DNA from 2 places in the Frondihabitans sp. 4ASC-45 genome. Region 2 is predicted to be linked to the other one. Evidence: predicted binding sites of a transcription regulator. Region 2 holds the regulator's gene; the other holds the start of a gene.
The links. The regulator HrcA, encoded in region 2, represses chaperone genes, less so after heat shock. The targets are predictions, from matches to a motif close to TTNGCACTCGNNNNNNNCGAGTGCNAA.
Positions count from the first base shown of each region.

Region 1: a site for HrcA is predicted at 5,915-5,941, ahead of groES (co-chaperone GroES). Genes of this name have one in related genera too.

Region 1 covers NZ_JBCEBN010000009.1:115,319-131,019, reverse strand. The annotation lists gene VH571_RS14210 (branched-chain amino acid ABC transporter permease) at 1-524, shown strand, start outside; gene VH571_RS14205 (ABC transporter ATP-binding protein) at 517-1,548, shown strand; gene VH571_RS14200 (ABC transporter ATP-binding protein) at 1,608-2,330, shown strand; partial or broken gene VH571_RS14195 (GNAT family N-acetyltransferase) at 2,500-2,675, shown strand; gene VH571_RS14190 (ABC transporter substrate-binding protein) at 2,954-4,285, opposite strand; gene rarD (EamA family transporter RarD) at 4,397-5,398, opposite strand; gene groES (co-chaperone GroES) at 5,524-5,820, opposite strand; gene VH571_RS14175 (class I SAM-dependent methyltransferase) at 5,958-7,166, shown strand; gene VH571_RS14170 (hypothetical protein) at 7,277-7,468, opposite strand; gene VH571_RS14165 (DUF4190 domain-containing protein) at 7,465-8,028, opposite strand; gene tsaD (tRNA (adenosine(37)-N6)-threonylcarbamoyltransferase complex transferase subunit TsaD) at 8,319-9,377, opposite strand; gene rimI (ribosomal protein S18-alanine N-acetyltransferase) at 9,374-9,844, opposite strand; gene tsaB (tRNA (adenosine(37)-N6)-threonylcarbamoyltransferase complex dimerization subunit type 1 TsaB) at 9,841-10,572, opposite strand; gene tsaE (tRNA (adenosine(37)-N6)-threonylcarbamoyltransferase complex ATPase subunit type 1 TsaE) at 10,800-11,291, opposite strand; gene alr (alanine racemase) at 11,327-12,505, opposite strand; gene alr (alanine racemase) at 12,502-13,605, opposite strand; gene VH571_RS14130 (holo-ACP synthase) at 13,605-13,997, opposite strand; gene glmS (glutamine--fructose-6-phosphate transaminase (isomerizing)) at 14,001-15,701, opposite strand, start outside.
Region 2 covers NZ_JBCEBN010000002.1:118,877-134,577, reverse strand. The annotation lists gene dnaJ (molecular chaperone DnaJ) at 1-644, opposite strand, end outside; gene hrcA (heat-inducible transcriptional repressor HrcA) at 737-1,768, opposite strand; gene VH571_RS04255 (DUF4870 domain-containing protein) at 1,914-2,327, shown strand; gene hemW (radical SAM family heme chaperone HemW) at 2,578-3,804, opposite strand; gene VH571_RS04245 (DUF1990 family protein) at 3,807-4,457, opposite strand; gene VH571_RS04240 (hypothetical protein) at 4,664-4,822, opposite strand; gene lepA (translation elongation factor 4) at 4,860-6,710, opposite strand; gene VH571_RS04230 (pyridoxal phosphate-dependent aminotransferase) at 6,833-7,972, opposite strand; gene rpsT (30S ribosomal protein S20) at 8,270-8,530, shown strand; gene holA (DNA polymerase III subunit delta) at 8,848-9,873, opposite strand; gene VH571_RS04215 (ComEC/Rec2 family competence protein) at 9,789-12,248, opposite strand; gene VH571_RS04210 (NAD-dependent epimerase/dehydratase family protein) at 12,424-13,302, opposite strand; gene VH571_RS04205 (helix-hairpin-helix domain-containing protein) at 13,394-14,080, opposite strand; gene leuS (leucine--tRNA ligase) at 14,310-15,701, opposite strand, start outside.

The sequences.
Region 1 (15,701 bases), on a different contig from region 2:
ACGGCGTCAACGGCTGGTGGATCCGCATCGTCGGCTGGAGCCTCGTCGCCCTCTTCCTCCTGCTGATCTGGGCTCTCGCCCGCAGCCCGTGGGGTCGCCTGCTCAAGGGCATCCGCGAAGACGAAGACGCGGTTCGCAGCCTGGGCAAGAACGTCTACAGCTACAAGCTGCAGGCGCTGGTGCTCGGCGGTGTGATCGGCGCGATCGCCGGAATCATCTACGTGCTGCCGTCGTCGGTGCAGCCGGACGGCCTCGGTCGTTCGACGACGTTCTTCATCTACACGGCGCTGCTGCTGGGTGGTGCGGCGACCGTCTTCGGCCCCGTGCTCGGCGCGATCCTGTTCTTCGTCATGCGTCTTCTCATCCAGACGCTGGCGCAGGATTTCATCCCCGACTCGATCATGGGAGCCCAGCAGACCGTGCAGTTCTCGTACGTTCTCGTCGGAATCGCACTTATGTGCCTGATCATCTTCAGACCACAGGGAATCCTGGGTAATAAGAGGGAGCTGTCGTTCAGTGTCTGAGACCACAACCAACCTGAAGCCCGGTTACGACTACGACCGCGTCGAACTTCGCAAGAAGCTCGCGACCGTCTCCGAAGAACCAGGATCCGCCAAACCGAACCCGATCCTCACCGTCGACAATGTGATCCGCAAATTCGGGGGCATGACGGCCGTCGATGTGCAGCACGTCGAGGTGCAGCGCGGCGCCATCACCGCGCTGATCGGCCCGAACGGCGCCGGTAAAACCACGTTCTTCAACCTCCTCACCGGTTTCGACAAGCCGAACTCGGCTCCGTCGCTCACCAACCGGGGCGAGGGCACCGCCCGCTGGGTCTTCGACGGCAAGGCGATGGGCGCGGTCGGCGCGGCGAAGGTCGCCAAGAGCGGCATGGTTCGCACGTTCCAGCTGACCAAGGCGCTCTCGCGCCTGACGGTGATGCAGAACATGCTCCTCGGAGCGCGCGACCAGCCGGGCGAGAACTTCTTCATTGCGATCGTCAAGCCGCTCTGGAAGAAGCGCGAGGCCGAGATCGAGGCGAAGGCCGAAGACCTGCTGCAGCGCTTCAAGCTCTACGAGAAGAAGGACGACTACGCGGGCAGCCTCTCGGGCGGCCAGCGCAAGCTCCTCGAGATGGCCCGGGCGCTCATGAGCGACCCCGAGATGATCATGCTCGACGAGCCCATGGCCGGCGTGAACCCCGCGCTGACGCAGTCGCTGCTCGGGCACATCCAGAGCCTCCGCGACGAGGGCACCACCGTCCTCTTCGTCGAGCACGACATGCACATGGTGCGGCACATCTCGGACTGGGTCATCGTCATGGCCGAGGGCAAGATCGTCGCCGAGGGCCCCGCCGACACGGTGATGGACAACCAGGCCGTGATCGACGCCTACCTCGGCGCCCACCACGACACCGACCTCGGTGACGACTCCCTCCTCACCGACGACTCACTCGAAGAGCTCGAGGCCGAGGTCAAAGAAGAGGACGCCGCCCGGGCCGAGACCGAGCACGGCGCAGACGGCAAGGCATCGGAAGGCAAAGCATGAGCATCCTCGACACCAGCACCCACAAGGGCACAGAGAAGTTCGCCGGCCAGGAGCCGATCATGCGCGCCGAGCACCTCGTCGCCGGCTATCTCCCGGGCGTCAACATCCTGAACGACTGCGACCTTGTCTGCTATCCGGGCGAGCTCATCGGAATCATCGGGCCGAACGGCGCGGGAAAGTCGACGCTGCTCAAGGCGCTGTTCGGCGGCGTCAAGATCCACTCCGGGTCGGTCACGCTCGCGGGCCGCGACATCACCAACCTGAAGGCCAACAAGCTGGTCCAGGCCGGTGTCGGGTTCGTTCCGCAGACGAACAACGTCTTCCCGTCGCTGACCATCGTCGAGAACCTCCAGATGGGCATGTTCCTCCGCCCGAAGAAGTTCGAGGAGCGCCTCGACGTCATCTTCGATCTCTTCCCCGTGCTCCGAGACCGTCGCGACCAGCGCGCCGGCTCGCTGTCGGGTGGCGAGCGTCAGAGTGTCGCCATGGCGCGAGCCCTGATGATGGACCCGAAGGTGCTGCTGCTCGATGAGCCGAGCGCCGGGCTCTCCCCCGTGCGTCAAGACGAGACCTTCATCCGCACCCGTCGCATCAACAAGGCCGGCGTTTCGGTGATCATGGTCGAGCAGAACGCCCGCCGCTGCCTGCAGATCTGCGACCGCGGCTACGTGCTCGACCAGGGCCGCAACGCCTATTCGGGCACCGGTCGCGAGCTGGCCGACGACCCGAAGGTGATCGAGCTCTACCTCGGCACCCTGGCGAAAGACGTCGACGGCGAGTAGCCCCGCCCGCCTGCCCCGAGTGGCGGCATCTGCGACTTCGGCTTCGGCCAAAGCGGCAGATGCCGCCACTCGGCATGTGGGGCGGCTCGAGGGCTGGCTGAGCGGCGGACCGCAGGATCCTGCGCTCTCGATCGTCGGCGCTGCCGTCGCGCATGCCGGCCAGCCACAGGCTGCAGGCGGACTCGGGCTGCATCGGATTCAGCCGGCACGCTCGTGCACAATGCTGCATCGCAGCAGGTTCTGCGCCGCAATGGCTTCGAAGAGTTCGGTTTCGCGCGCGACTACCTGCGCATCGCGGGACGCTGGCAGGATCACCGGCTGTTCCAGCGCATCCTGGCTGAGTGATACGGAGCGAGCCGCAGGATCCTGCCCTCCCCGCTCGTCGGCAACCTCGTCCTGAATGCAGGAGAATTCGCGCTCCGCGCCTGAACTACGGGCGGAGACGAAACTCGAAACCTGAACTCAGGATCCGAGGCGCCGCTCGCACCTGAGTCCGCCCCCGGCGCACCTGAATTCAGGTCCCCGGCCACGGCCCCGGCCTCAGCTCGCCGCACGCCATCCCGACACGCCAAAGGGCCCGGCAGGATCGCTCCCGCCGGGCCCTCTGTGTCAGGGGTGGTGAATTACTTCACGTCACCCTGGATGCTGCTCTGGTAAACCGGCTTGTTGTCTTTGTCGAACTTGTAGATGCCGATGTAGGCGCTCGACGGGTCGTTGTTCTTGTTGAACGGTCCGATACCCGAGGGGCCCGTGTACTGGATGTCCGTGCCCGCGTCGAGGAGCTTCTTGCACTCGGCGTAGGTGGTGCACTTCGTACCACCGTCGGCACCCGAGACAGCGGCCATCTTCGACTGGATCGTCGGAGCGTCGGTGCCCTTGCCGGCTTCGGCGGCGAGAGCGGTCAGGATGATTGCGTCGTACGACTCAGCGGCGTACGAGTAGTCGCTGAGCGCCTTGCCGTTGTTCGTCTTGTACCAGGTGTTGAGGCGCTTCTTGAGGCTGTCGTTCGGCTGCGCGCCGGGGATGGTGCCCTGGGCGCCCGAGAGGGTCTTGGCCTTGAAGTCTTTCGAGTAGTCGGCCGTGTTGCCGTCCGACATGTAGACGGTCGACAGGTTGGCGCCCTGCGAGACGAGCTCGGGAACGATCGACTTGGTCTCGTCGAAGGCCAGGATGACGATCGCGTCGGGCTTGGCGGCGAGCGCCGCGGTCACCTCGGACGAGAAGGTCGTCTGACCGGGAGGGAACTCCTGGCTCTTGCCCTTGCCGCCGTAGACGACCGAGCCGCCGGCTGCCTCGATGGCGGCCTGGGTCGAGTCGCGGAGGCCGGTGCCGTACGAGTCGTTGAAGACGAGGAACGCGACCTTGGCGGCACCGTCGTTGACGATGAGCTGGCCGAGAGCCGAACCCTGGACCGAGTCCGGCGGTGCGGTGCGGTAGTAGTACGACGAGTAGCCCGAGAGAGTCGACGCTGTGTTGGCGGGCGAGATCTCGATGGTGCAGCTGCCGGTGATCTGGTCGACCACGTTCAGCGTGACGCTGGACGACTCGGCGCCGAGCACGACGGAGACCTTGGCGGCCTTGAGCTTGGCGGCAGCCGCGCTCGAGACGGTGAGGTCGGTCGAGTCGCCGGAGTCGGTGGCGGTCGAGATCTCGGCGGGCTTGCCGACGACGCCGCCGGCCTTGTTGATGTCTTCGAGAGCGAGCCCGGCGCCGGCGATGGCGGGCGGTCCGAGGTACGCGAGCGAACCCGTGAGCGGCAGCATGGTGCCGATCTTCATCGCGTCAGTGCTCGGCGACGAGGGCACCTTGCAGTTGGCGGCCGGATCGGCCTTCGCGGTCGACGACGCTGACGACGTGTTGGAAGGCGTTGCCCCTGTCGAGGAACAGCCCACGAGGAGCATGGAGGCTGCCCCCATGACGGCTAGTCCCTTGAGGGCGGTGATGGATCGGATCATCCGTGAACCCTTTCTTGACGGTGGTGATGCGGCCGCGCGATGGTGCGCGGCCCAACCGTGTGAATGGGTTAGAACCTATGTGCAGATTGTTTCGACCGTGTGTTGCGGGCGTCACCTTGCGGTTTCGTTAGCAATTCGTGATGAATCACCTGCGTGCTTCTGCGGTTCGTCGGCGGCGATATCGACTGCGGGCTCGGGTCGACCGCGCCTGGCCGCACGGACGGCGTCGGTGCTGAGCACGACGAGGGCCACCCAGATGAGCGCGAATCCGATCCACCGAGCGGTCGTCATCGGTTCGTGCAGGAGGGCGACGCCGACGATCAGCTGGAGGATGGGCGCGATGTACTGCGTCAACCCCAGCGTGGAAAGGGGCAGCCGCCGTGCCGCGCTCGCGAAGAGCAGCAGCGGAACAGCCGTGATCACGCCCGTGCCGACCACCGCCACGGTCTGCAGCGTGCCCGACGAGCCGAACGCGAGGCCGCCGGTCTGCGAGGTGAAGCCGGTCGCGCTCACGACGACGAGGGCGACAGCCGCGGGCACTGCCAGCGCGAGCGTCTCGATGCTCAGGCCACTGACCGCGTCGACCCGGCCTCCGACCCTCTTCTTGATCAGACCGTAGAAGCCGAACGAGAACGCCAGGATCAGCGAGATCCACGGGAACCGGCCGTAGCCGATGGCGATCACCAGGATCGCGACGAGTGAGATGCCGACGGCCACCCACTGGAGCACCCGCAGGCGTTCGCGCAGCAGCAGCACGCCCAGCAGCACCGTCACCACCGGATTGATGAAGTAGCCGAGGGCCGCCTCGACGACGTGCCCGGAGAGCGTCGCGAAGATGAAGGTGGTCCAGTTGACGACGATGAATGCCCCGGCGAGCCCCAGTGTGCCGGCGATGCTGCGATCGCGCAGAAGGGCGACGAAACGGCCGAACGAGCGCGTGACGGCGAGGAGCACCCCGCAGAAGACGAGAGACCAGAGGATCCGCCACGCCACGATCTCGACGGCGCCTGCGGGCCGCAGAAGCAGGAAGTACACCGGCAGCACACCCCAGAGGCCGTAGGCGATGACCGCGTAGATCAGGCCGGAACGGGCGGTGCCGATGTCGTCTTTCACTGGGAAAGACTATCGACGACCTCCGTCATCGGAGGGGTTCCGGACTGCCACACCCCGGCACGGGAGCGCCAACGACGAAGGGCCCCGTCTCCAGTGAGACGGGGCCCTTCGCAGGGGGCTTCGACCTAGTGGACGATGACCGCCAGCACGTCGCGGGCCGAGAGCACCAGCAGGTCTTCACCCGAGTACTTCACCTCGGTTCCGCCGTACTTCGAGTAGATGACCTTGTCGCCGACGGCGACGTCGAGGGGAACGCGGTTTCCGTTGTCGTCGATGCGACCCGGTCCGACAGCCACGACCTCGCCCTCCTGGGGCTTCTCCTTGGCGGTGTCGGGGATCACGAGGCCGGAAGCAGTGGTCTGCTCGGCGTCGACCTGACGAATGACGATGCGATCTTCGAGCGGCTTGATGTTGACCGACACGGTTGACCTCTTCTTTCTCACAAGCGGCGTGACTCTGGAAATCTCTGGTTGGCACTTCACGCGTGTGAGTGCCAGAACAAACTCTAGAGCGTGGCTGGCACTCGGTCAATCCGAGTGCCAGGTGCGACGATGAACTCATGGAATCCTCCGAGCTCCGCGAGCTCCTCACGCCCGAGGGGCTGCGGCTGCTCGATTCGCTGCCCGCCTTCGACCAGAAAGCGGACGTGGTGTCGCAGGTCGCACGCCTCCGAAAAGCCGGCCACTCGCCCGAGCTCGTCGCCGCGGTGCTCGGCCAGTCGCGGCTGCGCGCCAAGGGTCGTGCCAAGTTCGGTGACTTCGCCGAGCGCATGCTCTTCACCGAGGCCGGGCTCGAGCAGGCCACACGCCTCGCGGTCGCCTCCACCCACGCGGGCCGCTTCCGTCGGGCGGGCGTCACCCGGGTGGCCGACCTCGGCTGCGGCATCGGCGGCGACGCCCTGGCCTTCGCGGCGCTCGAGCTGGGAGTGCTGGCCGTCGACCGCGACGAGGTGACCGCGGCCGTCGCGACCTACAACCTCGCCCCGTGGAGCGGCGCCGAGGTGCGACTGGGCGACGCCGAACAGGTGGATCTGGCGGGGGTGGACGGCGTGTTCCTGGATCCTGCGCGCCGGACGGCCGGCCACGCCAACACCTCACGAATTCAGGATCCGAGTCAGTGGTCTCCGACACTCGACACCGCGTTCGCCTTCGCTTCGCGTTTTCCGACCGGAGTGAAGCTCGGCCCCGGCGTCGACCGCGATCTGCTTCCGACCGATGCCGAATGCCAGTGGATCTCGGTCAACCGCTCGGTGGTCGAGGTCGGCGTCTGGTTCGGCGATCTGGCTCGCCCGGGCGTCGGCCGCGCGGCACTCGTCTTCGGCCCGGACGGGCCCTCCGAGATGACGGCCCCCGGAGACTCGGACGACGTCGACGTGGCCGAACTCGCGGAGTACGTCTACGAACCCGACGGCGCTGTGATCCGGGCCCGCCTGATCGGCGATCTGGCCCGGACCCTTGATGCGCATACGATCAGCCGCGACATCGCCTACCTGTCGTCGGCGACCGCTCGGGCCACTCCGTTCGCGCAGTGCTTCCGTGTGATCGAGACGTTCCCGCTCGACGAGAAGCTCCTGCGCCAGGAGCTCAAGACGCGCGGCATCGGCCGGGTAGAGATCAAGAAGCGCGGGGTCGACGTCGACCCGGCGGCGTTCCGCAAGAAGCTGCAGCTGAAGGGCGCGAACGAGGCCACACTGATCTTGACGCGAGTGGCGGGCCGACACACGGCGCTGCTCTGCGAGCGCGTGGTCGCGGCTGATCTCGGTGCCTAGCTCAGGCGATGCCTGAGATGGCCCGATCTCCCGCCGATCGGCACCACAGCCGCAGGTACGGCCATCTCGCGGCACTGCCACTCGAGGCGCCTTCGCTCACTGCGCGGCACTCAGGCCCGGACGACAACCCAGACGAGCAGGGCGACGCACGCCACGACGACGAGCGCCGCCACGGCCAGCGCAGCGATCCAGACACCGAGGATGACGCGCGTCGCCGTGGCCGGCAGGGTGCCCGGCGCACCCGGACGCACCCTGGAGCGGAGGGCAAGGAGCAGCCCGAGCCTCCAGAGGGCCGGGATCACGTGTTCGGGTAGGAGGAGGGGTCGAAGTCGCCGTTCGAGTATCCAGCCGAGAATGCAACGATCACGAGGATGATGATGCCGATCGCGACGACGACGCCTGCGATGCCGAGGATGAGGCCGGCCAGCGAGAGTCCCTTGCCGCCCTGGTTGCGCGCCTTGATCTGCCCGCGCGCGATGATCGCCAGGATGATGGCGGCGATACTCGGCAGCACGACCGGGAAGATCGTGAGCCCCGCGATGCCCGTGATCAGCGACGCGATCGCAAGCCCGTTGGTGGTCGGACGGTCGTAACCGGGCTGGCCGTACGGCTGGTACGGGTTCGGCTGCTGCTGGCCATAGGCCTGCTGGCCGTACTGCTGCTGGCCGTAAGTCGGCTGCTGACCGTACGCCGGCGGCTGCGCGTTCTGCTGGCCGTAGGTCGGCTGCTGGCCATACGTCGGCTGCTGCCCGCTCGGCTGCTGCCCGTAGGTCGGGTTCGGCTCGTACCTCGGCGGCTGCTCCGAGTCTTTCCGCGCCTGGTCGTCGGCGGAAGGACGGTCGTGTGAGTTGTTGTCGGTCATGGTGACTAGCTCCGGTCTGTGATCGCGGCCGTGGGTCGTTCATCCCCGACAGTACCCGCCGCCAGGCAGAGGGTGGAGGCCCCAAAAGGAGTCTCCGCCACCGCCGACAGCTCCGGTCTGACTCGCCCCGGCCTCACCTGACCCGATCGTCAACAATTTGAGAGCGATCCGTTCGGCGCCTCCCACAAGCACGGAGAAAAATGGGGCGACGACCAGAAATCACTCTCAAATTGCCGAGATCACCTAGAGCGCCCTAGCCGACCCACCCGCACGCACGCACGCAACGGGCGTCAGCTGGCCTGCGCGCTCGTCACCGGCAACGTCGAGTCAGCGCCGAAGCCGAGGGGGCTGGGCGCCCGCCCGCGCGACGCCAGCTCAGCGCCGAGAGCCGCGATCATGGCGCCGTTGTCGGTGCAGAGGGCGAGCGGTGGGATCCTGAGTTCGATTCCCGCCGCAGCGCACCGCTCAGCCGCGACCTGGCGCACGCGCGCGTTGGCGACGACACCGCCGCCGAGCAGGAGGCGCGGCACGCCGAGTTCGGCGCATGCGGCGAGCGCCTTCGTCAGCAGCACGTCGACGACGGCCTCTCGGAAACTGGCGGCGACGTCGGCGGTCGGCACGTCGGATCCTGCGTTCTGGAGCTTTTCGACGTGCCTGGCGACCGCCGTCTTGAGGCCCGAGAACGAGAAGTCGTAGCGGTGCTGAGCCAGGTCTTTCGGCAGGGTGAGCCCGCGTGGAAAGCGGATCGCCTTCGGGTCGCCATCGGTCGCCACCCGATCGATCTGCGGCCCTCCGGGGTAGGGCAGCCCGAGCAGGCGCGCGACCTTGTCGAAGGCCTCGCCGGCCGCGTCGTCGATCGTCTCGCCGAGCAGTTCGACGTCGTCGAGCAGGTCGCGCACGTGCAGCAGCGACGTGTGTCCGCCGCTGACCAGCAGGGCGATGGTGGGGAGTTCGATCTCGCTGCCATCGTCTCGCAGCACATCGGCGCCGACGTGTCCGACGAGATGGTTGACGGCGTACAGGGGCTTGCCTGCGCCGAGCGCCAGCGCTTTCGCCGCTCCGACGCCGACCATGAGTGCTCCGGCGAGGCCCGGGCCGCTCGTCACCGCGATGGCGTCGAGGTCGTCCAGTGTGACGCCGGCTTCGGCGAGCGCGGCCTCGAGCGTCGGTTGCAGTGCTTCGAGGTGGGCCCTCGCCGCGATCTCGGGCACGACTCCGCCATAGCGCGCGTGCTCGTCCATCGACGACGCGATGACGTTGGCCAGCAGGGTGCGGCCGCGCACGATGCCGATTCCGGTCTCGTCGCAGCTCGTCTCGATGCCGAGCACGAGGGGGTCGGTGGCGCTCATTCGGCTTGCTCCAGGTCTTTCTTCATCACGAGGGCGTCGACGCCGTCGGGCATGTAATAGCGGGGGCGGACGGCGATCCCCTCGAAGCCGAGCGACTCGTAGAGGGCCTGCGCGCCGGGGTTGTCGACGCGCACCTCGAGGAACGTCTCGCGGGCGCCGCGCTCCACCGCCTCGGCGAGGAGACGGTTCATCAGGGCGCGAGCGATCCCCTGTCGCCGGGCCTCGGGCGCCACCGCGATCGTCTGCACGTCCGACTCCGGCGCCCCCCGAGGCGAGAGCAGCCCGGCGTAGCCGACCACACCCTCGCCCTGCTCGGCGATCAGATAGAAGCCCTGCGGATTCGCCAGCTCGGCATCCATCAGCTCGGGGCTCCAGGCGTCGTTCACGAACAGCGCCGTCTCGAGCGCCATGATCGCGTCGAGGTCGTCGGCCACGGCACGCCGGTAGACCGGTTCGGCGTTCGTCACGAGACCCTCTTGGGCGCGCCCGGAACGGTCACGTCGGGCGAGCGCAGGTAGAGCGGCTCGTCGCGGGCGAACGGACGCCCTGCGGCGAACAGCACCTCGCCGAGCATGCCCAGGGCGGCGGCCGACACGGGAGTGGAGGTCGGGTCGGTTCGCGTCGCCTCGGCGACGAAGGCCGAACCGCAGGATCCGGCGACAGCCTCATCGAGCTCAGCGGGGCGGGCCAGCCCGGGCGCTGCCAGCCGCACCGGCAGCCCGGCGCCGTCGAGTCCCCTGAACGCGCTCCAGTACAGCTCGCGGCGTCGCGCGTCGGTGATCACGAGAAGGGGGGCGACGGCCTCGGGTGCTGCGGGCTCGGGTGCTGCGGTTTCGGAGGCGGCGGGGTCGGGTGCTGCGCCGCTGATCGCCAGGGCCAGCCCTCCGAGCCGCTCGAACGCGATGGCGTCGTGGCTGATGAGCGGCAGGCAGGGCTTGCCCGCTCCGAACGCGAATGCTCGCGCGGCCGCGATGCCGACCCGCAGCCCGGTGAAGGGCCCCGGGCCCATGCCTGCGACGACGGCGCTGAGCTCGTCCGGAGCGACGCCAGCCGCATCGAGGCAGAACGCGATCGACTCGCCGATGACCTCGGCGTGGCGGCGCGTATCGAGCTCGGTCACCTCGGCGAGCACGCCGCCGTCGCGGTCGACCACCGCCACCGAGGTTCCTGACGACGTGTCGATGGCGAGAAGCATCTGTCAACTGTATTCGCCCACGATGCGGACAAGGCACCACGGATCCTGATGGTGCCGAGTCCGCATCATGGGCCCGCCCGGCCTCCCCGCACCCCGATCTGATTCGCCGGTGGCGGCACCTCCTCAGAGACGTTTTGCGCGGCATCAAATTTGACCGCGCGCAAAACGCCTCCACGGAGGTGCCCACGCCCGCGTCGATGCCCCCGCCCTGCTAAACCTCCGGCCACTCAGCCCAGCGAAACTCCGTGCCAGCGGGGCCCGTGCGCTTCGACGACCACGTGACGCGGCTCGTCCGGCACCTCAGAGGCGTCGATCGCGTCGAGGCCCGCATCATCCGCGTCACCAACACCAACACCAGCCCCAGCACCCACGGGCCGCGAGATCTTCACGTCCAGCCACGACGACGCCACACCGTCGAGCAGCCCGGCACCCCACTCCACGACCACCACTGACGCGTCGTAGTCGATGTCGAGGTCGTCTAGCTCGGCCGCCGAACCCAGGCGATACGCGTCGACGTGCACGAGCGGTACTCCGCCCGGGGTGAGCGACGGGTGAGTCCGCGCGAGCACGAACGTCGGCGAGGCCACCTGACCCCGCACCCCGAGACCGCGGCCAAGACCACGCGTCATCGTCGTCTTCCCGGCTCCGAGCGGCCCGGTCAGCACGAGCAGGTCTCCGGCCCGAAGCAACGCGGCCAGGCGCAGGCCGAAACCCTCCATGGCGGTTGCATCGGCCACAGGGCCGTCGAACAGGATCACACGTACACCCGTGGCACCCGCGCCCCGATCGAGCAGCACACCTCTTCGCCGATCGTTCCGATCAGGTCGGCCCACTCCCCCACCGTCAGTTCGTTCTGCGAGCCCGAGCCGAACAGCGTGACCTCGTCGCCGACCGACACCTCGTCGTCGCCGACGTCGATCAAGAACTGGTCCATGGCGACCCGGCCCACGATCGGGTACCGCTTGCCGTTCAGCGCGATCGTCACCCCGTGCTGCGCCCGCCGCGAGATGCCGTCGGCGTAGCCGACCGGCACGAGAGCGAGCGTCGTGTCTTTCGGAGCGACGAACGTGTAGTCGTACGAGACGCCCGTCCCGGCGGCCACGCGCTTCACCCGCGAGACCCGAGCCTGCAGCGTCATCACCGGGGTGAGTCCGCGGTCGGAGGCCGAGACGCCATCCGTGACCGGGATCCCATACGTGTTCGACCCCATCCGCACCATGTCGAGCCGCAGTTCGGGGCGCTCCATCCCCGCGCTCGACGCCGTCAGATGCCTCAGTTCGAAACGCGCACCGAGCTCGTGGGCCCGCTCGATCGACTCGGACAGCAGCAGGGCCGAGTCAGTGTCTTCGTCGTCGGAGGCCTCCGCCAGGTGCGAGTACACCCCTCGAAGCTCCAGGATCCCCCGGCCCGCCAGTTCGACAGCGCGCGTCACGACGGCGTCCCAGTCGTTCTGCAGCACTCCGTCGCGGTGCAGGCCGGTGTCGACGTTCAAGTGCACCCGGGCGGGCTCGACCGAGCGCCCCTCGGTGGCGTCGGGCGCGGCAGCCTCGGCGATCGCCTCGACGGCCCGCGCCACCGCGTCGAGCTGCGCGACCGACGACAGCCCCAGGTCGATCTTCTCGGCGACGGCTCGCTCGAAGGTCTCCGACGCGGCGAACTGCCACGCGAAGACGGCGATCTCGGGGCCGATCCCCGAGGCACGCAACTCGTGCGCGTTCTCGAGACTCAAGGATCCGAGCCACGTCACCCCGGCAGCCACGGCCGCCGCCGCGACGTGTGTCGCGCCGTGTCCGTATCCGTCCGCCTTCACCACGGCCATCAGCTCGGCCGGCGCTACGAGCTCGCGCAGGCGCGCGACGTTGCTCCGGTAGGCGCCGAGGTCGATGGTCGCGCGTCGCAGCCACGGTGTCTCGGCGGGTGAGACCTCGCTCATCGGTAGCTCCTCGGCAGTCGCGGTGACAGTCGCGCCACGACCTCATAGTTGATGGTTCCCGTCGATTCGGCCCAATCGAATGCGGTGGGATGCCCGACCGTCGCGTCGCCGAACAGGATCGCCTCGTCGCCGAGGTGCACGGCCGCACCGGCATCCGTCGGCTCGGGCCCGATGTCGACCGTCATCGAGTTCATGGCGATGCGGCCCACGACGGGTCGCAGTTCGCCGCCGATCAGGGCGAACGCACGGTTGCCCGCGTGCCGCTCGATGCCGTCGGCGTAACCGAGCGGAAGGAGCGCGAGTCGGGTGTCGCGCTCGGCACGCCAGGTGTAGCCGTACGAGGTGCCCTCGCCGGCCGCCACCTCTTTGATGCCGATCACCGGGGCCGACAGGGTCAGTGCCGAGCGGAGGCCGAGGTCGCCGGGTGAACGGTCGGCGAAGGGTGACAGGCCATATGACGCGAGGCCGATGCGCACCATCGTGATCCGCGACGCCCCGTACGACACGGAGGCCGCGGAGGCGGCGAGGTGCTGCAACGGCGGCGTGATGCCTCGCTCGCCGAGCATGCCGGCGGCGGTGACGAACGACGCCATCTGGTGCCCGTCCTCCTGCGGCGAGGTGTTCGACAGGTGGCTCATGACGCCCTCGACCGTAATGCGGTCGCGGAGTTCGGCCGCCCGGTCGAAGAGCGCCGGCCATTCCGACTCCACCGCGCCGTTGCGACTCAGCCCGGTGTCGAGGCACAGGTGCACGCGGGGCACGCCGGCCGCGACGCAGGCTTCGAGCTGCGCGAGGTCGGAGATGCCCGGGGTGATGTCGTGCTGCACGGCGCGCTCGAACGTCTCGCCGGGGGCGTGCAGCCAGGCGAGTATCGGCAGTTTCACCCCGCCGGCACGAAGCGCTGTGGCCTCGTCGAGGTCGACAACACCGAGCCAGTCGACGCCGGCGTCTTCGAAGGCGAGCGCGCACGCGACGGCGCCGTGCCCGTAAGCATTGGCTTTCACGACCGTCATCACCTTGGCGGGAGCGACCGCCGCACGGAGCACCTGGACGTTCTGGCGCAGAGCCGCTGTATCGATCGAGACGAGTGGGCCACGCATCAGCCGTCGGATCCTTGTCGTGTTGTCTGCTCGGCGACCACGAAGGCGGTCGCGATGCCGGCGTCGTGACTGAGCGAGAGATGGATTTCGTCGGCTCCGCGGGAGGCGGCGAGCGCCGCAGCCCCGCCGCTGAGCTGCAGGGAGGGCGCCCGCTGGTCGTCGGCCCCCACGACCATGTCGTGCCAGAAGACTCCTGCCGAACCGCCGAGCGCCTTGATGAGCGCCTCTTTCGCCGCGAACCGGGCCGCGAGAGACTCGATCGCCCGCGGCTCGCCGTTTCGCACCAGTTCGGAGTCGCTGAAGAGTCGCCACCGCAGTTTCGGGGTCCGCTCGAGCGCACGCCCGAAGCGTGCGACGTCGACCACGTCGACCCCGATCCCGACGATGGCCACCGCTTACTCGACCGTGACGCTCTTGGCCAGGTTGCGGGGCTGGTCGACGTCGAGCCCCTTGGCGGCTGCGAGCTCCATGCCGAAAATGTGCAGGGGCACCACGGCGAGCAGCGACTCGAACAGCGGGGCCGCGAGCGGAATGTGCAGCACCTCGTCGGCGAAGGGCAGCACGGCGGCGTCGCCCTCTTCGGCGATGGCGATGACGCGAGCGCCCCGAGCCCGGATCTCTTGGATGTTCGAGACGACCTTGGGGTGCAGCGAGCGCGGGTCGCGGGGCGACGGGACGATCACGAAGACGATCTGGCCCGGCTCGATCAGCGCGATGGGGCCGTGCTTCAGCTCACCGGCCGCGAAGCCCTCGGCGTGGATGTACGCCAGCTCTTTGAGCTTAAGGGCTCCCTCGAGAGCGATGGGGTAGCCGACGTGACGGCCGAGGAACAGCACGGAGCGGGTATCCGCCATCCAGCCGGCCAGCGTCTTGATCCGCTCACCGGTCTCCAGCACGCGCGAGATCTTCTCCGGGATCGCCTTGAGGTCGTCGACCTGCTCGGCGATCTCGGCGCTCGTCATGGTGCCGCGGATCGTCGCGAGGTGGAGGCCGAGCAGGAACAGCGCGGTGCCCTGGGCGACGAACGCCTTGGTCGACGCCACCGCGACCTCCGGGCCGGCGTGCGTGTAGATGACGGCGTCGCTCTCGCGCGGGATGGTCGCACCCTGCGTGTTGCAGATCGACAGCACCTGGGCGCCCTGCTCGCGGGCGTACTTGACGGCCATCAGGGTGTCCATCGTCTCGCCGGACTGGCTGATCGAGACGACGAGGGTCTGCGCGTCGAGCACGGGGTCGCGGTAGCGGAACTCGTGCGCGAGCTCGACCTCGACGGGGAGGCGCGACCACTGCTCGATGGCGTACTTGCCGAGGATCCCGGCATACGCCGCAGTACCGCACGCGATGATGATCAGACGGTTCACGGTCAGCAGGCGGTCTTTGATCGCGTCGAGGTCATCGAGGTGCACGGCCCCGTCGACGGCGCGTCCGAGCAGCGTGTTCGCCACGGCCTCGGGCTCTTCGCTGATCTCTTTCGCCATGAAGCTCGACCAGCCACCCTTTTCGGCCGCCTTGGCGTCCCAGGTGATCTCGAACTCGCTCGCCTCGACGGGGTTGCCCTCGAAGTCGACGACGTTGACGGCCTCGGACGAGATCGTCACGATCTGGTCTTGCCCGATCGCCATGGCGCGGTGAGTGAACTCGACGAACGCGGCCACGTCGGAGCCGAGGAAGTTCTCGCCGTCGCCGAGCCCGATCACGAGCGGCGAGTTGCGGCGGGCACCGACGACGACGCCGGGCTGGTCGGCGTGCACGACGAGGAGCGTGAACGCGCCCTCGAGCCGCTGCACGACCGCGCGGAGAGCCTCGGTGAGGTCGCCCGAACGGCGGTACTCCCGGGCGACGAGGTGCGCCGCGACCTCGGAGTCGGTCTCGCTCGCGAACTGGACGCCCTCGAGCAGCAGCTCTTCTTTCAGCTCGGAGAAGTTCTCGATGATCCCGTTGTGGATCAGCGCGAGCCGGCCGCCGTCGGAGAGGTGCGGGTGCGCGTTCTCATCGGTCGGGCCGCCGTGGGTGGCCCAGCGCGTGTGCCCGATTCCGGTGGTGCCGTCTCGGAGCGGAGCCGCCTCGAGGTCGTCCACCAGCATCTGCAGCTTGCC
Region 2 (15,701 bases):
ACGCCCGCGGGAACGTCCACGGGGATCGTGCGGCGGGCGCGGACGCGACCCTGGGCCTGGCAGGTCGGGCAGGGGTTCGGGATGACCGTGCCGTAGCCGCGGCAGGTGCCGCAGGGGCTCGAGGTCATCACGTTGCCGAGGAGCGAGCGCACCTGGCGGTTGATCGACCCGGTGCCATGGCAGATGTCGCAGGTCTGCGGGCTGGTACCCGGTGCGCAGCACGAGCCGTTGCAGGTCTCGCACAGCACGGCCGTGTCGACCTCGATGTCGCGCTGCACGCCGAAGATGATGTCTTCGAGGTCGACCTCGAGGCGCAGCAGGGCGTCTTGCCCACGCTCGCGGCGTGACCTGGGGCCCTGCCGCTGCTGGTTGCCACCGAAGAACGCGTCGAAGATGTCACCGAAACCGGCGCCGCCGCCGCCACCGCCCCCGAAGCCCGGCTGCGGGCCGAGGTCGTATCGCTCCCGCTGCTGCGGGTCGCTCAGGACGTCGTAGGCGTGCGTGACGTCTTTGAAGCGGTCCGATGCCTCGGGGCTCGGGTTGACGTCGGGGTGGAGCTCGCGTGCGAGCTTCCGGTACGCCTTCTTGATCTGTTCCGGGGTCGCGCTGCGCTCGACTCCGAGGACGTCATAGTGATCTGCCACTGGTCTCCGTCGTGCTTTCGTAAGGGGATTCGGTGAGTCTTGGGGAGGGATCCTGAAGCTCAGGATCCGACGGGAAAGGGTGCGAAATCGTCTCAGTCGTTGCCGAGAAGGCCACTCAGGTAGCGTGCCACCGCGCGGACGGCCGCCATGTTGCTCGAGTAGTCCATGCGGGTGGGGCCGAGGACGCCCAGCCGGGCCACCTCGCCACCCGACGCCGTATAGCCGCTGGCGAGAACGGACGTCTGGCCGAGGCCGAACGAGTCGTTCTCGCGGCCGATGCGCGCGATGACGTCGGCGTCGCCCGCCGGGCCGTCGCGCATCTCGCCGAATAGTCGAAGCAGGGTGACCTGCTCTTCGATGGCTTCGAGAACGGGAAAGAGGTTGCCCGAAAAGTCGTCTTCGGTGAGCACGAGGTTCGCGGTGCCGGCCATGACCAGGCGTTCTTGCCGGCCTGCCGTCGCCTCGTCGACGAGGGCGGTGCAGACGGCCGCCACGAAGGCGGCGCGCTCGGGGCGGAACTCGGTCGGCAGCGCGGTCAGCACGGCGGCTGCTTCGGCGAGCGTCTTGCCGCCGACACGGGTGTTGAGTTTCGCGCGGAGCTCGCCGACGAAGGCCTCGTCGACCGCGATCGCCGTCTCGATGCTTCGTTGCTCGACGTGGCCGGAGTCGGTGATGAGCACCGTCATCAGGCGGGTCTCGCTGAGACGAACGAGCTCTACGTGACGAACCGTTGCTCGGGAGAACGTGGGGTATTGGACGAGCGCGACCTGGTTGGTGAGCTGCGAAAGCAGCCGCACCGTTCGTGAGAGAACTTCGTCGAGATCGGACGAGTTGCCGAGGAACGTCTCGATCGCCGTGCGCTGGGCTGCGGTGAGCGGCCGCAGGTCGGCAAGTTGGTTGACGAAAAGGCGGTACCCCTTGTCGGTGGGCACTCGACCGGACGACGTGTGGGGCGCGGCGATCAACTCTTCTTCTTCGAGCAGAGCCATGTCGTTGCGGATCGTGGCCGCGGAGACACCGAACTGGTGGCGCTCGACGATCGACTTCGAACCGACGGGCTCGCGCGACTCGACGTAGTCGTGGACGATGACGCGGAGAACCTCGAGACCTCGCTCGCTGACCACGGTCGCCTCCCTCCACGAATTCGGAACGTCGCACGGCTGGCACTCGCTCCGTGAGACTGCCAATGGTACTCCACGCCCCCGACAAGCCCTGGTCGTGGGGCGGGGCGTGCCGCTAGGCTCGCTGACCGACGACGATTGGCGAGACATGACCGGCACACCTCCCCCTCCGCCCCCGACCGACGGCCCGTACGGCGGAAACCAGCCTCCCTACGGCGGCAACCAGCCGCAGCAGCCGCTCCGGCCCGAAGACGAGAAGCTCTGGGCCACGCTGATTCACGTGGGAGGCATCTTCTACTTCCTGCCGTCGCTGATCGGCTACCTGATGTTGCGCGACCGCGGGCCCTTCATCCGCGAGCACACTCGCGTCGCCCTCAACTTCCAGCTGACGATGCTGATCGCCAGCTTCGTTGGCGGCCTCCTCTCGATCGTCGGCATCGGCCTGCTGATCGTGGGCGCCGTCTGGATCGACAACATCGTCTTCTCGATCATCGCCGCGCTGGCGGCCAATCGCGGCGAGTACTACCGCTACCCGCTGAGCATCGAGTTCATCAAGCCCTGAGGCGCTCCGCGAGTCTCCTTGCGAGCTGCCGCGCGACGGTAGAGCCCCGAGTGTCGCCAAATGCCGGCAGGGGCCTGGCCGAACGCGCATTAGGCGGCACTCGGCAGAAGCTGCTCGGCCTGCCGCTGGCCGGGCACTGGCTGAAGCCCCGAGTGCCGCTAAATGCCGGCTGAGGTCTGGCCGAGCCAGCATTAGGCGGCACTCGGCGCAATCGACGACCGAGCCAGGGCCGGGCGGGGAGCGGACGAGCTCAGTCGCCGAGCAGACGGCGCACGACGGCGTCGGCGAGCAGCCGACCGCGAAGCGTCAACCGGATCGTGCCCGCAAGCGCCCGCCTGCCGTCGACCAACTCGTCGGCGATGAGCCCGGCGACGGCCTTTCTGCCGGTCTCGTCGAGCTCGGCGACGAGCAGGCCGTCTCGGATCCTCGTCTTCAAAAGGACGTTCTCGACCGCACCGGTCTCGGCGTCGAGGGTCTCTCGACCGGCCGCGGGCGAGACGCCCGAGAGCACGCGCTCGGCGTAGGCGGCAGGGTGCTTGACGTTCCACCAGCGGACTCCCCCGACGTGGCTGTGAGCGCCGGGGCCGACTCCCCACCAGTCGTGGCCGCGCCAGTACGACAGGTTGTGCCGGCTCGAGTGCTCGTCGCCCCGCGCCCAGTTGCTGACCTCGTACCACTCGTAGCCCGCCGAGGCGAGGCGCGCGTCGGCCAACTCGTACATGTCGGCGGCCGTGTCGTCGTCGGGCTGAGCGACCTCGCCACGCCGGATCTGCCGGGCGAGCTTCGTCCCGTCTTCGACGATGAGCGAGTAGGCCGACAGATGATCGGGCTCCTGGGCCAGGGCCTGGTCGAGCGAACGCTCCCAGTCGCCGAGCGTCTCGCCGGGCGTGCCGTAGATGAGATCCAGGCTGACGTCGAGCCCCGCGTCTCGGGCCCATTCGACGACGAGCGGGATCCTAGCCGGGTCGTGCGTGCGCTCCAGAGTTGCCAGCACGCTCGGAACGGCCGACTGCATGCCGAAGCTGACGCGCGTGAACCCACTATCTTTGAGCGCCCGGAGGTACTCGGCGTCGACCGAGTCGGGATTCGCCTCGGTGGTGACCTCTGCCCCGTCTTCGAGCGACCAGGTGTCGCGGACCGCTGCGAGCATCGCCGCGAGATCGCTCGAGGGCAGCATCGTCGGTGTGCCTCCGCCGAAGAAGACCGTCGATACGACGCGGTCGGGAAGACCGGCAGACCGAAGGATCCGCCCGGCCCCCTCGATCTCACTCACCGCCTGGCCGGCGTAATCGCTCCTCTTCACCCCGCGGAGCTCGTCGCCCGTGTAGGTGTTGAAGTCGCAGTACCCGCACCGCACGCGGCAGAACGGCACGTGCAGGTAGACGCCGAAGTCGCGAGCGTCGACCCCCTCGACGACGGATGCCGGAAGGGCGCCGTCGGCGGGCGCGGGGTCGCCGAGAGGAAGAGTGCTGGGCACGCCTAGTCGCCGACCAGCACGCGGAGGTAGCGCTGGGTGAATTTGTTCTGCTGCGCGCGGAGGAACGGGGCGACGAGGCGCCACTTCCAGTTGGCGGGACGCGAGAACGCGCGAATGGTGAGCCACACGGAGCCGTCGTCGGTCTGGTCGATGACCCACGACTCCTCGCCGCTCTCGGGGTGACCCTCGAGGGTGCCGTAGGCGAAGCCCTTGCGGGTCGGCTCGTCGATCACGTAGACCACACGCACCGGCGCGCGGTTGGTGCGGCCGTAGGCCTTGATCGAAAGCGTGGCGGTTGTTCCGGCAGTGAGGAACGGCTCCCCTTCGGGCGAGAAGTGGGACTCTCCGTCAGAGGGCGAGTAGTCGGCACCCTCGAGCGGGTTGCCCTCGTCGTCGAAGGTGACGGGCGTGTACGCGCCCTCCTCGACGGTCGGCACGGAATCGACGTGGACGTCGATGCCGCTGCGCTCCTGCACCTTCCAGGTCATGATGGCCGACCAGGCCGCCTCGAAGCGGGCGTCGCCGTGGCCGATGCGGGTGCGGTACTCGACGGGGCGGAAGCCCTTCGGCGGGTACTGCATCAGGTCGGGGGCCTGCGTTGCCCCGACCTGCCCGTAGGTGGTCTGGGTGTCGGTGTGGGTCGCGCGGCGCATCCGTCGAGTCTAACGCCGGGGCCTGGGGTGCTCGCGCTCTGAGCCGAGTGCCGCCTATTGCCGGTTTGAGCGCGTGCGCGTCGGCATTAGGCGGCACTCGATGCCGCGCGCGACCGGACGCCGCCGAGTGTGCGAAAACCGCCCCTCGCGAGAGTCGCGGGGGCGGTTTTCGTGCACTCGATGGGGCCGGGCCCCAGCGCTTGGGGTCAGCGCTTGCCGGTGACCGACCGGACGATCCAGCCGATCACACCGATCGCGACCACGACGAGGCCGATGAACAGCAGGAACTTGACGGCGGCGCCGATGAAGCTCAGTCCGAAGAGGACGATTCCGACGATGATGAGGATGATAAACAGAGCAGGCATGCCCCTAAGCATGCCCGCTCTCGTCGTCGGCCGCGTGCTACTTCTTCTCTTTTTTCTCCACGTCGCCCGAAAGCGCGGCGATGAACGCCTCCTGAGGAACGTCGACGCGACCGATGGTCTTCATGCGCTTCTTGCCCTCTTTCTGCTTCTCGAGCAGCTTGCGCTTGCGGCTGATGTCGCCGCCGTAGCACTTGGCGAGAACGTCTTTGCGCATGGCGCGGATCGACTCGCGAGCGATGATGCGGGCACCGATCGCGGCCTGGATCGGCACCTCGAACTGCTGGCGCGGGATGAGCTCGCGAAGGCGGCCCGTCATCAGCACGCCGTAGGCATACGCCTTGTCGCGGTGCACGATCGTCGAGAAGGCATCGACCTGTTCGCCCTGCAGAAGGATGTCGACCTTGACGAGGTCGGCCTCCTGCTCGCCGCTCGGCTCGTAGTCGAGAGAGGCGTAGCCCTGGGTCTTGCTCTTCAGCGAGTCGAAGAAGTCGAAGACGATCTCGCCGAGCGGCATGTTGTAGCGCAGCTCGACCCGGTCTTCACCGAGGTACTCCATGCCGAGCAGGGTGCCGCGACGCGACTGGCAGAGCTCCATGATCACGCCGACGTAGTCTTTCGGCGCCAGGATCGCGGCCTTGACCATCGGCTCGGCGACCGACGAGATCTTGCCGTCGGGGAACTCCGACGGGTTGGTGACCGTGACCGTGTTTTTGTCTTCGGTGGTGACCTCGTAGACCACGCTCGGCGCGGTGGTGATGAGGTCGAGGTTGAACTCGCGCTCGAGGCGCTCCGTGATGATCTCGAGGTGCAGCAGGCCGAGGAACCCGCAGCGGAATCCGAACCCGAGCGCGACAGACGTCTCGGGCTCGTAGACGAGGGCGGCGTCGGAGAGCTTGAGCTTGTCGAGCGCCTCTCGGAGCACCGGGTAGTCGCTGCCGTCGATCGGGTAAAGACCGGAGAACACCATCGGCAGGGGCTCGGTGTAGCCGGCAAGGGCCTCGGTCGCGGGCTTCGCAGCGGTGGTGACCGTGTCGCCGACCTTCGACTGGCGAACGTCTTTCACGCCGGTGATCAGATAGCCGACCTCTCCCACGCTGAGGCCCTGCGACGAGATGGGCTCGGGCGACGAGACACCGATCTCGAGGATGTCGTGCACCGCACGGGTCGACATCATCTGGATCTTCTCGCGCGGCGACAGGGTGCCGTCGATCATGCGCACGTAGGTGATGACGCCGCGATAGCTGTCGTAGACCGAGTCGAAGATCATGGCACGGGCCGGAGCGTCTTTGACGCCCTTCGGCGCGGGGATGCGGTTGACCACGACGTCGAGGAGCTCTTCGACTCCGACACCGGTCTTGCCGCTCACGCGCAGCACGTCTTTCGGGTCGCCGCCGATCAGCTGCGCCAACTCGGCCGCGTACTTGTCGGGGTCGGCGGCCGGCAGGTCGATCTTGTTGAGCACCGGGATGATCTCGAGGTCGTTCTCAAGAGCGAGGTACAGGTTGGCGAGCGTCTGGGCTTCGATGCCCTGAGCAGCGTCGACGAGCAGGATCGCGCCCTCGCAGGCGGCGAGCGACCGGGAGACCTCGTAGCTGAAGTCGACGTGCCCCGGAGTGTCGATCATGTTGAGCGCGTACGTCTTGCCGTCGAGGGCCCATGGCATGCGCACGGCCTGACTCTTGATCGTGATGCCGCGCTCTCGCTCGATGTCCATCCGGTCGAGGTATTGAGCGCGCATGGCACGGTCTTCGACGACGCCCGTGATGCCGAGCATGCGGTCGGCGAGAGTCGACTTGCCATGGTCGATGTGCGCGATGATGCAGAAGTTGCGGATCGCGTCGGGCGCGGTCGACTTCGGCTCGAGGGCGGTGACGGCTTTGGGGCTCACGGAGACTCTCTGATTGCAAACGGGAGTGCGGTCCGTCGATTCTCCCACGGACCGGCGACGGTGCGGTTCGTCGGCGCCGGGTCGGATCCTTCGGTTCTGTCCTTAGGGGCCGAAGACGAGCGTCAGGGCGCGGGAAGCGCCGAAAGCCCGCGAGTGAGAGCCTCGGCGGGAGAGGCGAGGCTGATGCGGATCCAGCCCTCCCCCGTGCGGCCGAATGCGCTGCCCGGGGCGACGGCGACGCGGTGACTCAGAAGGAAGTCCTCGGCCCAGGTCGCGACGTCACCGCGCGAGGCGTGGGAGACGTCGATCCAGAGGTAGAAGGCGCCCTCCGGGTCGAGATAGGTGAGGCCGCGCTCGTCGAGAAGGGCGCGGGCGAGGTCGAGGTTCTCTCGGTAGTGCTCGCGAGCGTCGGCCACCGGCTGGTTGTCGCCGGTCACGGCGGCGAGGGCGGCGTACTGGTCGGGCTCGGCGACGCAGCTGATCTGGGCCTCCTGCACCGTGCGCATCGTGTCGGCGAGACCCTTCGGCGTGACGAGATACCCCACGCGCACGCCCGTCATCGCGTACGTCTTACTGAGAGAGAACACGCTGAAGACACGATCGTCGTCATCCAAGGCCGCGAGACTGACGTGCTTCGGCCCGTAGGTGAAGTACTCGTAGACCTCGTCGCTGATCACCCAGAGGTCGTGGCGTTTCGCAAAATCAAGGATCCGTCGGAGCGTCGCTTCCCCGAACACCACTCCGAGCGGATTCGACGGGGAATTGACGATGATCGCCCGCGTTCGATCGGTCACGAGGTGCTCGAGCGCCTCCAGGTCGGGCTGGAACTCCGCCTCGGGAGCGAGCTGGTAGGGCACGGCGCGGGCGTCGAGCATGTGGGCGTTCATGGTGAAGGTCGTGTAGCCGGGATCGGGGACGAGGATCTCGGATCCTGGGCTGAGGACGAGCCCCATCGCCTGGTGCAGCGCCTGCGTCGCACCGACCGTCACCCACACCTGCTCGACATCGGCCTGGATCTGGTTCTCGCGTGCGAGCTTCGCCACGAGGGCCTCGCGAAGGGGCGTGATGCCGCCGTTCGGCGTGTAGCCCGTGCGGTCTTCGGCCCAGGCGCGGCGGGCGGCGTCGATGATGTGGCGGGCCACCGGGACGTCGGGCTCGCCGACCACGAGCATCGTGACGTCGTCGAGCTTCATCGCGATCTCGAAGACGCGACGGATTCCGGAGCCCGGCACGGACTCGATGTGCGGAGCGAGGGAAGGCATGCTGGGACGCTACTACGCGGATGTTTCCTGCTTGCTTCGTGCGTCTTGGTGCCGAATCCGTCGGCAACACGCGCCTCTGCCCTGCATTGTGGGCGGAGGGACCCCCTGGTAGTGTTGATTTTTGGCTTCCGCTGCCGCTTCCCCGCTGCGCAGCGAATCGCAGCCACCGTTCATCTGGTCAGTGTCTTTCGACATCGTGCCGGGCGGACATCGCGCTACCGCGAGCAGAACTTCCCTCTAAAGGTCTGGTCGGCTGCGTACAACAACTACAACTCACTCAGACGAAGGGTCACCACCGTGGCAAACATCAAGTCGCAGATCAAGCGCATCGGCACCAACAAGAAGGCCCAGGAGCGCAACAAGGCCGTCAAGAGCGGCCTCAAGACCGCACTCCGCTCCACGCACACCGCCATCGCCGCCGGCGACAAGGCTGCTGCGACCGCTGCTCTCGTCGTCGCGTCGAAGAAGCTCGACAAGGCCGTCAGCAAGGGTGTCATCCACCAGAACCAGGCCGCGAACCGCAAGTCGGCCATCGCCAAGCAGGTCAGCGCGCTCTAAGCCGCGTCTTCTGGGCGGCTCCCGCCCGGAGCCTCGCGCTCGTACGAAGGCCCCGCTCTCCCACTGGGAGGCGGGGCCTTCGTCGTGTGCGCCGTGGGCGGGTGCTCGTCGCGCGCGAGATGGCCTGATCTACGCCGCTGTGGGGCGTTTCGACGTCGATTCGGCCATCTCGCGCCGCGGCCGCGGCCCTGCCCCGGCGTCCGGGCAGGCTGGCCCCGCGAGATCGCACTCGTGGTCGGGTGCACCCGACCACAACTGCGATCTCGGCGATCGGCAGGCTCACGTAGCCCGCGGCCGTCGCCGAATCGGCGGGAGCCTCAGCGCAGGTCGCCGCGCCGGCTGATCACACTGACCATCCGTTCGAGCGCATAGACGGGATCGCGTTCGGCGCCCTTGACGGCGGCGTCGGTCGTGGCCAGGAGGTCGATGGCGTTGCCGAGCCCCTGGTCAGACCAGGAGCTGACGTCGCGCTGTGCCTTTTGCACCTGCCACGGAGCCATGCCGAAGCGCGAGGCGAGCTCGCCGGACGACGCGCGACTACCGTTCACCTTCGCCATCGTGCGCAGCTTGTTGGCGAACGCGGCCACGATCGGCACCGGATCTTGGCCGGACGCGAGGGCGTGACGGAGCAGGATCAGGGCCTCGCCGTGCCGGCCCGCGATCGCCGAGTCGGCGACCTTGAACGCGGTGGTCTCGACCCGGCCCGCGTAGTACTTCTCGACGGTGGCCTCGGTGATCTGCGCGTCGCCGTCGGCGAGTAGCTGTTGGCATGCGGCGGCCAGCTCGGCGAGGTCGTCTTGGAAGGCCTGCACGAGGGCCCGGAGTGCGCCCGCGCTGACCCTGCGGCCCTCGGCGGCGAACTCGGCGGCGGCGAAGTCGAGCTTCTCGGTGTCTTTCTTGAGTTCGAGGCAGATGACTTCGATCGCTCCCCCGGCTCCTCCGCGAAGCGCGTCGAGTAGTTTCTTGCCCCGGACTCCCCCGCCGTGTCGCAGCACGAGATAGGTGTCGTCTGCGGGGTTCTCGATGTAGTCGAGCGTTTCGAGCAGAAAGGCATCGGTGCATTTCTCGACGTTCGAGACGCGGATGAGGCGGGGCTCGGCGAACAACGACGGGCTCGCCACCGTGAGCAGCTGCCCCGGTGCGTAGTGGTCGGCCTCGATGTCATTGATCTCGAGCCGCGGGTCTTCGGCCACGAGCTGGTCGCGGAGCTGCCTGATCGACCGGTCGGCCAAGAACTGCTCGGGCCCCGAGACGAGGATCACTCGCGCGGGCCGGATTCCGTGCCACGGCAACTGCTCGATCTTGGCCTTCGCGGTGGTGGCCTTGCCCGTCGCGCGCGCCATTTTCGTCCTTCGCTCAGCCACGCCGCCCCGACCGGGTTCGGCTCGTCGTCAAGCCTAGGGGCACCCGCCGACGCCGGGCGCGCCCCGCTCTGCCAGAGCGAGATACGGCCATCGGCGGTTCCCGTCAGGGCCACCGTCCCGTCACGGTCTGACCGGACGACCCTCGCCCCGGTTCGCTCGAGAAGGCGAACCGTCGCGGGTACGGGGTGCCCGTAGGTGTTGCCGGCTCCGACCCCGATGAGCGCGACCCGAGCGCCGAGCGATCGATACAGCTCGGGGCTCTGGTCGCGCGATCCGTGATGCGACACCTTCACGACGTCGACCGGACCGACCCCGAGACCTCGCCCGAGCAGGCGACGCTGGGCGGTCTCGTCGAGGTCGCCGAGGAGGACGGCAGACAGGCAGGATCCGGCACACCCGACCCGGGGCTCCACCCGCAGGGCCACACTGGCCCCGTTGCCCGCCTCCGTCTTCTCGGGTGGCCAGAGCACCTCGAGCGACAGATCGCCCAGGTCGAGCGACTCCTTCGGCCGAGCGTCGATCACGGTGGCCCCACCGCGGCGAAGAGTCGAGACCAGGCGCTCATCGACCGGCCCGCCACTCGGCCCCACGAGGAGAGACTGGACGCGGCCGGTGAGCGATGCGGCGGCCCCGACGTGGTCGGCGTCGAAGTGCGTGAGGACGAGCAGATCCAACCGCTGGATCGCGAGGAGGTCGAGACACGACCGCAGGAGCGTGGCGTCGTCGCCGGTGTCGACCAGCGCGACGCGCTCCGCCGACCGAAGCAGCACCGCGTCGCCCTGACCGACGTCGCACTGTGCGATCTGCCAGTCGGGAGGCAGGGTGGCGCGTCGCCCGAGTGTGCCGCCGACCGCGACGGCGCCGAGCGGCAGCAGGAGGCCCGCCAGCACGAGCGTGGTGACGAGCCGGCTCCGGCGGCGCGACGGCAGCAGAATCGCCACACCCGCGAGTGCGGTCGCTACGACACAGACCACGATGGCGAGGAGGGAACCGTCGGTCTCCAGCCTCATCGACGGCAGGGCGGCGGCGCCGCGGGCGACGAGGGCGATCCACGAGGCGGGGGCCCATGCGGCCGCGGCAGCGACGCCCGCGCCGAACGGCCACACCGGCCCCAGCAGGCAGGCCATCAGGCCGAGCACGGTGGCGAGCGGTGCCGCAGGATCCGCGAGCACGTTCGCCGGCACCCCCAGAACGGCGATGCCCGGGTCGAGGCTCAGCAGCAGCGGTTGCACCGCGGCCTGTGCGGCAACCGGCACTGCGAGCGCAAGGGCCAGCGGCTCGGGCATCACTCGAGCGAGGAGCGCAACGAGCGGCCTCGTGAGCACGACGAGCCCAGCTGTCGCGAGAACGGAGAGCGCGAATGCGTACGACCGGGCCAACCACGGGTCGATGATGAGGAGGATTACGACGGCGAGCGAGACGAGTGGCAGACCGCGCACGGGGCGACCCACGGCCTGGGCGACCAGGGCGAGAACGGCCATCACGGCGGCGCGGACGACGCTGGGATCGGGGGTGACCAGCACGACGAAGCCGGCGAGGACGACGATGGCGAGTGACGACACCAGGATCCTTGGCCCTCTGAGAAAGGCCCCGATTGCGAGGATCAGCGCGACGAGCACGGCGCAGTTCGCTCCGCTGACGGCGGTGAGGTGTGCCAGCGACGAGGCTTTCATCGCGGCGTCGAGGCCTTCGTCGACGTGGGAGGTGTCGCCGATCGTGAGGCCCGGCAGCAGGTCTCCGCCGTCGCCGGTGAGGCCGTGGGATGTGCGAGCGAACGACTCCCGCAGGGTGGCCGCGACGGCGTGGACGCCGTAGGCGCGCGACACGACCTCGATGTCGCCGGCGGGTCGAAGCAGAAAGGCGACGCTGCCGCCCGGGTCGGCCACGCCGAGACGGCCGGTGAGTAACACGCGGTCGTCGGCGCCGGGTAAGCGCTCGGCCTCCAGCCCCAGCACGAGCATCGGCACGTTCGCTCCCGACACGACCGGCACACCCCGTGCGCGCACCTCGGTGACCGCCAGAGCCACCCGGTCTGCGGTGGGCACTCCGACGACACGCCCGGTCACCTCGACCGTGGCTGACCTATCCGCTAGAGCGACCAGTCGTTCCGGGGTACGGGCGGGTGCCTGCAGCGCAGCGATCGCGGCCAGCAGGGCGACAACCAGCAGCGCCAGCGACACCGACGCGAGCGTCGAACGCCATCGCCGGGCGACCAGTGCGCAGGATCCGAGCGCGGCGACCCCGACTCCCCCGCAGACCGCTGCAGTGGGCCCGAGTGCGCCCGGCTGAGGCAGCACTCCCGCCAGGGCCGCCCAACCCAGCGCTGCCGGGGCGCCCAACCGCACGTCGATCACGGCGCAGCCCTGCTCCAGCCGCGGGCAGCGGAGGGTGGGCTACGTCGGGCGGAGCAGTCGTGTGCGGAGGGCATGCCTCGACAATAGAAAAGGTGACGACCACCGCGACGGGCCCGCGAGCTTTATGTGGATAAGTCGTTGTCGGGTCGGCCTGGGGAGACCGTGTCGGCGATTCTTAGAGCGCGTGCCCCTGCTCGTCGAGGTAGTCACGCCACGACCGAGTGGGATTCCAGCCGAGGAGTCGGCGGGCTTTGGCGGTCGAGATACCGGAGGCGTCGACTCGGTCGAGGGGTCGCAGCTCGATCTGGTCTCCGTAGTGCTCGTGCAGAAGCGCGGCGAAATCGTGCCCGCCCGCATTGTCGGGAGAGGCGATGTAGAACACCTCATGGCCCGGAAGGTCGGACTCGGCCGACAGCACGAGGGCGTCGGCGAGGTCGTAGACGTCGATGTAGCTCCACAGATTGGCGCTGAGGTTCGAGGGGTCTCGCACCTGCTTGCCGAGGTTCTCCTCGTAGTTGTCTTCGTTGTGCACCGTGCTCGGCCGGATCGAGATCGCGCGAATGTCGGAGCGGCGCACTGCAGCATCCATGAGCTGCTCACCGAACGACTTCGACAGAGCATAAGGATCCTGCGGGTACAGCGGGTGGTCTTCGTCGACGGGCGCATAGTCGGGCAGGAAGGGCCGCTCCGGGAAGAAGTTGCCGACGATACTCTCGCTCGACACGTTGACGAAACGCGTGACACCGAAGCGGACGGCCGCCTCGATCAGGTTGAACGTCGACATGAGGTTGGTCTGGAAGACGACATGCGGCGGGTTGCCGGTCGGCTGCGGGATTGCCGCGACGTGGACGACCACATCGGCCCCGGCGACGACCGCGTACGCGGAGCCGGCGTCGGTGAGGTCGGCCATCATGTAGCGCCCCGGTACGGTGACGCCGGCGTCGAACACCGGCCGCACCAGATCGACGCCGAGCACATCGTGACCGCCGGCTACGAACGCCTCGACCGCGGCCCGACCGACTTTGCCGCGGGATCCTGTGATTACGACCTTCATAGTGTTCTCCCTCGAACCGGCATCCGGCACTTCGATCGAATCCGAGCGACACGACATAGACGAACTTACTCAGGGTCGGGTGAAAGCGCCGTCACCGCACCACCACCCCGTCGCGAAGCTTCTCGAGCTTCTTCTCGCCGATGCCCGTGACGTCGAGGAGGTCGTCGACCGACTCGAAGCGGCCGTGCTCGTCGCGCCAGGCGATTATCGCGGCCGCGGTCGCTGGACCCACCCCGGTGAGGGTCTCGAGGGCGGCCTCATCGGCGGTATTCAGGTCGACGAGCGCGGTGCCGGTGCCGGTGCCCGAAGCCGAGCTGTCGGATCCTACGGGAGGAAGAGGAGGCGGTGACTCGCCCACCCGCGGAACGACGATCTGCTCGCCGTCGGTGACGGTGCGGGCGAGGTTCAGAGCGGCCTGGTCGGCGTCGTTCTGAAAGCCGCCGGCAGCGGCGACGACATCGACCGCCCGCGCCGTGCCGGCTACCTCGTAGAGCCCGGGTTTGCGGACTCGGCCGAGGATGTGAACGAAGACGGTCGGCCCGGCCGAAGCAGAGGCAGAGGCGGTGGGGCGGCTCGTGGCGGCAGTCGAGCCGGATGTGAGGGGGACGTCGGAGAGAGCCGCGCCGCCCGACCTCAGTGCCGACACGACCACGAGCACTCCGAAGAGGACGAGGGCTGCGACGACCGCCGCACCGACGCCGATCCGCCAGCGCGGCGCGGAGCCGGGCTCGCGGAAGTCGGGTGGGCGGGGCTCAGATGTGCGGAGCTCAGTGGTCATCCCTCGACGCTAGGGACGCCCCTGTGCTCCAGATCCCGTGGCCGCCAACCCTGTACACAACCCGCCCCTAGCCCCTCCTGGGGAGACCTGGTTTACAAGGTGAGTGTCCACGATCTGCTGATCGGAGACCTTCCAAATCAGCAGATCGTGGACACTCACCCGCCGGGGGCGGAGGGCCGGCGCCGGAGGACCGAGGCCGGCCGGGGGTCGAGCCCCGAGACAACGACAGTCAGCGAACGGCGATATTCACTACGCGCGGCGCACGGACGATCACGTTCACGATCTCCTTGTCGCCGACGGCACGAATGACGGCCTCAGAAGCCCGGGCGAGCTTCTCGAGCTCGTCGGAGGCGATCTTCGGCGACACCTCGATGCGGTCGCGCACTTTGCCGTTGACCTGGATGATCGCGGTGATGCTCGTCTCGACCAGGAGTGTGGGGTCGGCCTTGCGCCAGCCGTAGGTGGCGACGTCGGAGTCGTAGCCGAGCATCTCCCACATCTCGGACGCCACGAACGGCGAGAAGAGCGACAGGGCGAGCGCCACGGTCTCGGTGGCCTCGCGGACAGCCGGGTCGGCTGCCCCCGCGCCGGAGTCCACGACCTTGCGGATCGCGTTGACGAGCTCCATCAGTCGCGCGACGACGACGTTGAACTTGAAGGCCTCGACGAGACCGGGCGACTCCGAGAGGAAGCGGTGTGTCACCCGGCGGAGGTTCTGATCGCCCTCGGACCACACGGCGTCCGGAGCCGAGGTCACGTCTTTAGCGAGACGGTAGGCGCGCGCCAGGAACTTCGCGGCACCGGCCGGCGAGACGTCTTCCCAGTTGATGTCGTCTTCGGGCGGGCCAGCAAAGGCCATCGTCAGCCGGATCGCGTCGACGCCGTGGAGAGCGAGTTCGTCGGAGAGGTTGACCCCGCCCTTCGACTTCGACATCTTCGCGCCGCCCGACAGCACCATGCCCTGGTTCAGCAGGGCGCTGAACGGCTCGGTGAATCCGACGTAGCCGAGGTCGAACAGGACCTTGGTGATGAAACGCGCGTAGAGCAGGTGCAGAATCGCGTGCTCGACTCCACCGACGTACTGGTCGACGGGGGCCCACTTGTCGGCCTCCTTCGGGTCGAACGCCTTGTCGGGGTCGTTCGGGTTCAGGTAGCGCAGGTAGTACCACGACGAGTCGACGAAGGTGTCCATCGTGTCGGGGTCTCGGAGGGCGTCGGAGCCGTCGCGGGGATCTTTCACGGAGACCCACTCGGTGGCGGCGCCGAGGGGCGACTGGCCCTTCGGCTTCAGGTCGAGACCCTCGGTGGACGGCAGCTCGACGGGGAGCTGGTCGTACGGCACCGGCACCTCGGTGCCGTCGGCACCGTGGATGATCGGGATGGGGGTGCCCCAGAAGCGCTGGCGCGAGATGAGCCAGTCGCGCAGCCGGTACGTCTTGGCGGCGCGGCCGTCTCCCGACGTCTCGAGCGCCTCGATGATCTTCTTGATTCCGGTCGACTTCGACAGGCCGGTGAACACACCCGAGTTGAGCAGGCGGCCCTCGCCGGTCAGCGCCTCGCCGGTCTCGGCCGGGTTGGACGGCTCGAGGTCGTCGGGCAGGATCGCCAGACCGTTCTCGTC